Linked DNA regions of Prochlorococcus marinus str. GP2. The protein of the gene in region 2 binds, or shares a complex with, the protein of the main gene of each other region. Links are inferred from orthologs where the notes say so. Each region holds a gene or a part of one and is shown on either strand. Other genes may lie near its edges.

Evidence for each region.
Region 1: the proteins of prfA (region 2) and prmC are in contact, whole or in part, in a crystal structure (PDB 2B3T), measured with the Escherichia coli proteins. The link is inferred for Prochlorococcus marinus str. GP2 from one-to-one orthologs.

The regions. Positions count from the first base shown.
Region 1 is NZ_JNAH01000003.1:286,504-290,596, reverse strand. Bases 837-3,735 are described here. They hold prmC (peptide chain release factor N(5)-glutamine methyltransferase), read right to left. Parts: upstream 2,772-3,735; coding sequence 1,902-2,771; downstream 837-1,901. Other genes in these bases: psbB (photosystem II chlorophyll-binding protein CP47), read left to right, coding at 3,622-3,735; EU91_RS06100 (2Fe-2S iron-sulfur cluster-binding protein), read right to left, coding at 3,037-3,399; psbM (photosystem II reaction center protein PsbM), read right to left, coding at 2,782-2,934; EU91_RS06085 (L-threonylcarbamoyladenylate synthase), read right to left, coding at 1,301-1,882; minE (cell division topological specificity factor MinE), read left to right, coding at 837-987. Outside these bases: septum site-determining protein MinD, read left to right, coding at 1-657; more of minE, read left to right, coding at 661-836; more of psbB, read left to right, coding at 3,736-4,093. UniProt on the Escherichia coli protein: Methylates the class 1 translation termination release factors RF1/PrfA and RF2/PrfB on the glutamine residue of the universally conserved GGQ motif, i.e. on 'Gln-235' in RF1 and on 'Gln-252' in RF2.
Region 2 is NZ_JNAH01000008.1:259,674-263,736, reverse strand. Bases 1-2,869 are described here. They hold prfA (peptide chain release factor 1), read left to right. Parts: upstream 1-822; coding sequence 823-1,917; downstream 1,918-2,869. Other genes in these bases: alr (alanine racemase), read left to right, coding at 2,515-2,869; EU91_RS01065 (HNH endonuclease), read right to left, coding at 1,940-2,497; rpmE (50S ribosomal protein L31), read left to right, coding at 538-795; rpsI (30S ribosomal protein S9), read left to right, coding at 114-524; rplM (50S ribosomal protein L13), read left to right, coding at 1-104. Also shown: more of alr, read left to right, coding at 2,870-3,714; EU91_RS01080 (TIGR01548 family HAD-type hydrolase), read right to left, coding at 3,900-4,063. UniProt on the Escherichia coli protein: Peptide chain release factor 1 directs the termination of translation in response to the peptide chain termination codons UAG and UAA.

The DNA of each region.
Region 1 (4,093 bases), on a different replicon or contig from region 2:
GGATTAGAAAATCGCATAATTTACACGGCTCAGGATGTTTTAGACAATAATTGTCGCCTTGACCAAGCATTGGTCAGACACAAAAAGGAACCCAATCTTGCTCTCTTACCTGCCGGAGACCCTAGGATGTTGGATTGGATGAAGCCCGAAGATATGAAAAAAATTAGTGAGCTACTAAGTAAAAAATTCGATTTTGTTTTAGTAGATTGTCCTGCAGGAGTAGAAGACGGTTTCAAAAATGCTCTTGCAGCTTGTAAAGAAGCTATCGTAGTTACCAACCCGGAATTATCTGCAGTGCGTGACGCCGATAGAGTGATAGGAATTCTTAATACTTCAGATATTAAGCCCATACAGCTTGTAATTAATAGAGTTCGGCCAAATATGATGGCTAGCCAAGAAATGCTATCTATCGAAGATGTTCAAGGGATCCTTTCTTTGCCTTTATTGGGTATTGTTTTAGAAGATGAGCAGGTAATAATAAGCACAAACAGGGGAGAACCGCTAACACTTACAGATACAAGATCTCCCGCGAAAAAATGCTATTTGAATGTTTCTCAAAGACTTACAGGAAAAGATGTACCAATTATCGACCCAAAAAATGAAGGTAAAAGCCTAAAAGATAAATTCATGAGATTAATGCAAACAAAGGTTTTTTAAAAAATGATGACTCTAAGAGATCTTATAAATAAGTTACTAGGCAGGGAAACGGCTAGTGCAAACACAGCAAGAGAAAGATTACAACTTGTGCTAGCACATGACAGAGTTGATATGAGTTCACTAACAACTGATCTTTTGGATAAGATGAGAAAAGAAATTCTTGACGTTGTTGCTAAATATGTTGAGATTGATTTTGAAGAGGTAGCAGTAAGCTTGGAAACTGAGGATAGAATGACTGCATTAGTAGCTAATCTACCAATCAAAAGAACTATTTCTGGAGAAATAAAATTCAAGAAAAATGATAAAGCGGATAAAGATATCAAAAAGTAATAAATTTTAAAAAAGCCAAAAATACTAATAATTGACCCTTCCTAATTGTAAGATGGGATGATAGCCGGCTTAGCTCAGCGGTAGAGCAGCGCTTTTGTAAAGCGAAGGCCATCAGTTCAAATCTGTTAGCCGGCATTTTGGGCTATTTAATTCCTACCAATAGTTTTTCTCGAAAATAACGAAATCAAACCTATTAAAGCGATTATCGGAAATAATCTTATTTCAAGAACATGCTCTAAAAAAGATGCGAGGGGTTCAAATATCCAATAGGAAAAAAATTGAATTAATAAAACAAAAAGTAATAATACAAACACTAATTCAATTCCCTAACTAATACTTCTCCTTCTCTTATTATTCTCCAATCGCCACTTCTCTGCCAAGATATAATAGTACTAGCTTTCCCACTACTTTTTCCCCATGGGAAAGGTCCTAAAATTTTTACCGAAGGGAAGTCTAAAGCAATTCCTTCAGCTGTCATTGATCCTGTAAAACCTGAAATATTAGCACTTGAAGTTAATAATGGACCGGTTTCTTTCATTAGAGATTGAGCTATATTTGAATTTGGGATCCTTAACCCAAGAGTAAGATCTTTGCTTGTAAGAATTAAGGTGTGTTTTTTTGAAGAGGGAATAACCATTGTCAGAGCTCCAGGCCAATAATTCGAAGCTATATTTTTGTAATCTTCTTTAGCTGATTCGTGAACATAATCTATTAATTGTTTTTGTTCTGATCCCATAAGAATTAAGGGTTTATTTTGATCTCTTTTTTTAAATTTATAAATAATGTTTGAAAAATTTGGCAGGCATCCAATTGCAGGCAAGGTATCTGTTGGGAAAATAATTGGTAAACCACTTTTAAGAGTGTTCAAAGCTGATTCTTGATCTACTAAATTCATTTATATTTTTATCAATAATTTATTTATATCTCCCAATCGTAAACCTACCAATACCAGAAAGATCATTCACGATTTCAATTGATGTAAATTTATTTTTTAAAAGTAGTTGTTTTACTTTTTCACCTTGATCATAGTGATTTTCTAAAATCAACCATCCCTTATCTTTTAGATAAAATGGTGCTTTTTGAATTATTTCCCTAATGTGTTTTAAACCATCGTCGCCTCCAAGTAAAGCAATTTTTGGTTCAAAATTTTTAACCTCTTTGGGTAATCTTTCATAAGTATCCTCAGGGATATATGGTGGGTTTGAAATAGCGAGATCTAATTTTCCCTTAAAGCTTTCGAGAGGGTTCCACCAATGTCCGCAACTAAATTTTAAATTTGATTGACTAAAAGAATTATTATAATTTTCAGTAGCTATTTCTAATACATCTTTATCTATGTCAGTCGCTATTCCATCCCATAATGGATACGCTAACGACAACGCAATGCTTATAGCACCTGATCCCGTTCCTAATTCTGCAAAAAGTAATTTTTGTGAATTTTCTCCAAATATTTTTAAAACAATATCAATTATCAGCTCAGTCTCTGGCCTAGGGATTAGTACTTTATTTGTGACTTTTAATTTTAAGTTTCTCCAAAAAGCTACTCCACATAGATGTTGAATAGGATTAGATTTTAATAAATGATCTTCCCAAACAGATTCTAAAAAGTCTAAGTTTTTTTTTAAATATAAATTTCCCTCAGGATTAATATTTAAAATATTTTGATCGCAAGCAGATAATCCCCCCAAACAATCAAGTAATAAAATAAAGGATTGTTGGTCTCCACCTTTAGAAAGTTGCTTTTTTTTCCAAAATAAAAATTCTTTTATAGGAATGCAAAGCATTTATTAAACTTTAGCGTTTTGGGCCAAGCCTACCTTTACTGGAGTCAGAATAGAAGCTTGATTTTTCGCCATCTTGAGTAGAAATAAATAAGCCAATAAGGAAAATTGTTGGCACCCCTACAAATAAAAGACTAGCTACGAATCCAAAATTAGTTGTTTCCATTTAGTTGGCAATTCTGTTAAGTACTAAGACTATAGACATATAACTTTAAATTAAGTGGAAAAATCAACAAATTTTATTAACAGATTAACAGTCTTAAACAATTTAGCGAGGTAATTTTTTATTTTCGCTAATTTTTTTGAGTTCTTCCAAATTTGAAGGAGGAGATTGAGGTTTTGTTAAAATTACTGCAGACGATTTTATCAAAGTTTGACAGGCAAGTCGCCAATTCTCTGGTCTATTTTGAAGTTTTTCTTCTTCAACTGATGTAAGTGGGCTAAGAGAATTTTTATTTCCTCCTTCAACGGAAATAAAACAAGTACTACATTGTCCAGCCCCTCCACAATTTCCTAAAATACCTTTTAATCCATAAAGCTGTAAATTCTCTTTAAGTACAAGTTCCCTTAAATTTTCACCAGGATTGCATTGAACCTCAATATCCTCACGGATGAATCTGATAGTTGCCATTTTTTTTGTTATTTTTCTTATTTTGGCGTTTTACTTTGAGAATTGTGACCAAAATATTAACAATTTTCAGCCATAATTTCCTTATAAACAAGCTCATAGCAATTGATTTACCCAGTTTTAGCAATAAAGTTAATTTATTTACAAAAATCCCTCAAAGACTAAAAAACCCTTACTATCATGTTGTTTAGCTGTTTATTCAGCATAGTTACTAGAAATTAACCGATGGGATTGCCTTGGTATCGAGTTCACACAGTAGTTATTAACGACCCAGGTCGACTACTTGCTGTGCATCTTATGCATACTGCATTATTAGCCGGCTGGGCCGGTTCTATGGCTCTTTATGAATTAGCCATTTTTGATCCTTCTGATGCTGTTCTCAATCCAATGTGGAGACAGGGAATGTACGTTATGCCTTTTATGGCTAGATTAGGAATCACAAGTAGTTGGAATGGATGGGATATTACGGGTGCTACGGGTGTTGATCCTGGATTCTGGAGTTTTGAGGGAGTTGCTGCAGCACACATAGTATTTAGTGGACTATTAATGTTGGCCTCAATCTGGCACTGGACATACTGGGACTTAGAGTTATGGGAAGATTCAAGAACAGGAGAACCCGCTCTCGATCTTCCAAGAATTTTTGGAATTCATCTTCTTCTAGCTGGAATTACATGCTTTGGCTTTGGAGCATTTCATT
Region 2 (4,063 bases):
TTCCTCATAACTCTTTGGGAAGACAACTATTTAAAAAACTAAAAGTTTATAAAGGCGCTGATCATCCTCATGCTGCCCAGAATCCTGTATTATTGAAGAACTAATTTACTAAAATGAATAGTCAAATAAAATCCAAAGCTGTTTATTGGGGAACTGGAAGAAGAAAAACTTCAGTAGCTAGAGTTCGATTGATTCCGGGAAATGGAATGATTAAAATTAATGGTCGTTCAGGAGATGATTACTTAAACTTTAATCCTCTGCATTTAAATTCAGTAAAAGCACCTTTGCAAACATTAGGCCTAGAAAACTCTTATGACATTTTGGTAAATGTCTATGGTGGCGGATTAACAGGACAAGCTGATGCTATCAAGCAAGGGGCAGCAAGAGCCCTTTGTGAATTATCTCCTGACAACAGGAAACCGCTCAAAAATGAAGGACATCTTAGTAGAGATCCTCGAGCGAAGGAAAGAAGAAAGTATGGACTCAAAAAAGCAAGAAAAGCTCCACAATTCTCTAAACGTTAAAGGAAATTTAATTATGCCAAAATCAAAAATTCACCCAAAATGGTATCCAGATGCAAAAGTTATTTGTAATGGAGAAGTTGTAATGACTACAGGTTCCACTCAACCCGAACTACATGTTGACGTATGGAGTGGAAATCATCCTTTCTTTACGGGAACTCAAAAAATTCTTGATACAGAAGGTAGAGTTGATAGGTTTATGAAAAAATATGGAATGGGTTCAGCTAATTCAGCTACATCTAAAGATAATAAAGAAAAAGATTCTAATAAATAGAATTCTCGAAATTAAGCACAATTTTAATTGGAATACTCAACACTAATTGCAAGGTTGAAAACTGCTTCGCAAAGTTTTGAAAATTTGGAAGTTCAACTTGCAGATCCTGACATAGCAAATGATCCTAAAAAATTAGAATCAATTGCTAGAGAAAGGTCAAAATTAGAACCTTTGGTGAATGATTTCAATAAGTTAGTTGATACTGATAAGGAAATTGAAGATTCGAGAAATCTTCTTAAAGAGAACAGAAATGATAAAGAGATGGAATCTTTAATAAATGAAGAGTTATCTAACCTAGAGGAATTAAAGAGTCAACTTATTCAAAAAACCACTATTGCATTATTACCCAAAGATCCAAGAGATGAGAGAAGTGTAATGTTAGAAATCAGAGCAGGTGCTGGAGGTAACGAGGCTTGTATATGGGCGGGCGATTTGGCAAGAATGTATGAAAGATATGGACAAAAAACTGGATGGTCTGTAAAACCTGTTAGCGCTTCTGAGTCAGATATGGGAGGATTCAAAGAGTTAGTCATATCTGTTAAGGGAGACTCAGTATATAGTCAACTAAAATTCGAGGCTGGTGTACACAGAGTTCAAAGAGTCCCATCGACTGAATCTCAAGGTAGAGTTCACACATCTACAGCCACTGTCGCTGTCATGCCTGAGGCTGATCCTGTTGAGGTTAAAATTGATCCAACTGAAATAGAGGTTGGTACTGCAAGATCAGGAGGTGCAGGGGGACAAAATGTTAATAAGGTTGAGACTGCTATTGATCTTCTGCACAAACCCACAGGAATCAGAGTTTTTTGTACTCAAGAGAGATCACAATTGCAGAATCGTGAAAGAGCAATGGAAATTTTAAGAGCAAAATTATACGAGATTCAATTAAAAGAAGCTAATGCTAAAGAGAGATCACAAAGGCTCTCACAGGTGGGAACAGGCGATAGGAGTGAAAAAATTAGAACTTATAATTTTAAAGATAATAGGACAACTGATCATAGATTGGGATCCAATTTTTCACTTGAACCAATTCTCGCTGGTCAATTGGATGAAGTTATTGATGCGTGCATAGCACAAGAACAAAAGAGAATGTTGGAAGAATTTAACAACGAAGTCAATTAACTTTATAGAGTTTTTATTGTTATTAGATTGAACCTCCTATCACATATTTACTCCATTCTTTATGTTTTCCAGAGTCAATATGCCTAGTAGCCTCAAAATTGAGATTACTAAGCGGTCGGTACGGCCTTCGTTGTAAAGGCATATTAGCCTCTTCTGGGGTGCGATTACCCTTTTGTACATTGCATCTAAGACATGCTGTAGTAACATTTTCCCAGTTATCAGTTCCACCTCTGCTTCTTGGAAGAACATGATCTATTGATAAATCACTACCTCTATAGTTACAGTATTGGCAAGCATTATTATCTCTTAGGAGAATATTTTTTCTTGTTAAAGAAACTTCCCTAAAAGGTACTTTGACATAGTAACGAAGTCTTATTACTGTAGGTAATTTTCTGCCGCAATGTATTGAATAGGATTTATCTTCCTCTAGGCTTTCTGCTTTACCTTTTATCATAAGAATTACAGCTCTTCTCCAAGAGGTAATGTTTAAAGGTTCGTAAGATGCATTTAAAACTAGAGTCTGGCCCATGCCAAAATACAATTTACATGTCATGCTAACTATATATTTCAACAAGCGCATATATTTGTGCAAAGTTAATGCAAATTCCGCAAACAAATCAGGGATTAAACTTTGGTAAATATTCCAATTTTGAAAAAGATATTGATCCAAAACAAAGAGCATGGATTGAAGTTAGTGGAAAATCAATAGAAAAAAATGTAAAGCAGTTAAGATCAAAATTAAGCAAAAGTTGTTTATTAATGGCAGTTGTTAAAGCTGATGGATATGGTCATGATGCGAAAGTAGTATCTGAATATGCTCTTAAAGGTGGAGCTTCGCAATTAGGTGTTGCTACTTTGAAAGAAGGGATAAGACTCCGGTCTTATGGATTTAAAGAACCAATCCTTGTTTTAGGAAATTTATATACGAAAAGGGATTTAATAATATCTTTTAAAAATGATCTTATGCCAACCATTAGTAGTCTAAGAGAATGTTTAATTTGTAATAACATTGGGAAGCATTTTGGTTCGAAATTTTCTTTAAATCTTAAAGTTGATACAGGAATGTCACGATTAGGATTTGAATCTAAAAAATTTGTTCAGCAATTTGAAAAAATTAAATCTTTTGAAAACATATCTATAAAAGGCATATATAGTCATTTATCCTCTGCAGATGAACCTGACTCATTAGATCCTAAAAGTAGTACTCAAAAACAAAGGCAAAAGTTTCAGGAATTACTAAAGCAGATTGGCGTTGATAACAATCATAATATCAAGACTCATTTGGCTAATTCTGCGGGCATGCTTCTAAACAAAGATTTTCATTTTGATATGGTACGTGTTGGACTTTCTATATATGGATATAGTCCTCTAGCAAAAAAAGATAAAACTTTATTGCTTAAACCAGCTTTATTTTTGAAGGTCAAAGTAGCTTTTATAAGGATTATTGATAAAGGTGTAAGTGTTAGTTATGGAGGCAAATTTATAAGTAATAGAAAAACTAAGTTAGCTGTATTAAGTATTGGTTATGCCGATGGCGTACCAAGAAATCTTTCAGGCAAAATAAACGTTCTTCATCACAAGAAACTATATCCCCAAGTTGGTTCTATTACTATGGATCAAATGATGGTGGACATAACAGGTTCAAATGAAATAAAAATTGGTAGTACAATGATATTGCTGGGATCTGATGGAGACAAAATAATAACTCCTCTCGATTGGGCAAGAGAATCTAATACTATTCCATGGGAAATTCTATGTTCTTTTAAAAATAGATTACCCAGAGTTCAAATTGATTAGACATTTCGATAAAATTAAAAAGTTTTGAATGTTTGCAAAAAAATTGATAATGTATAAGAACTGGAGAGGTGGCTGAGTGGTTGAAAGCGGCTCCCTGCTAAGGAGTTACAGGAGGTAACTTTTGTCGAGGGTTCGAATCCCTCCCTCTCCGTAATAAATGAAGAAATGTCTTTTGATTAATATTTTTACAATAAGTCAAGATTAATAGTTTTTAGATCATTAATAGAATTTAAAATCAAGTCAGCACCTGCATTCCTTAGATTTGTTTCATAAGAATTACGTTCTATTAATCGAGAATCTAAATGTAAATGAGGGGGCGCTATGCCAATACTTATGAATTTTTGAGATG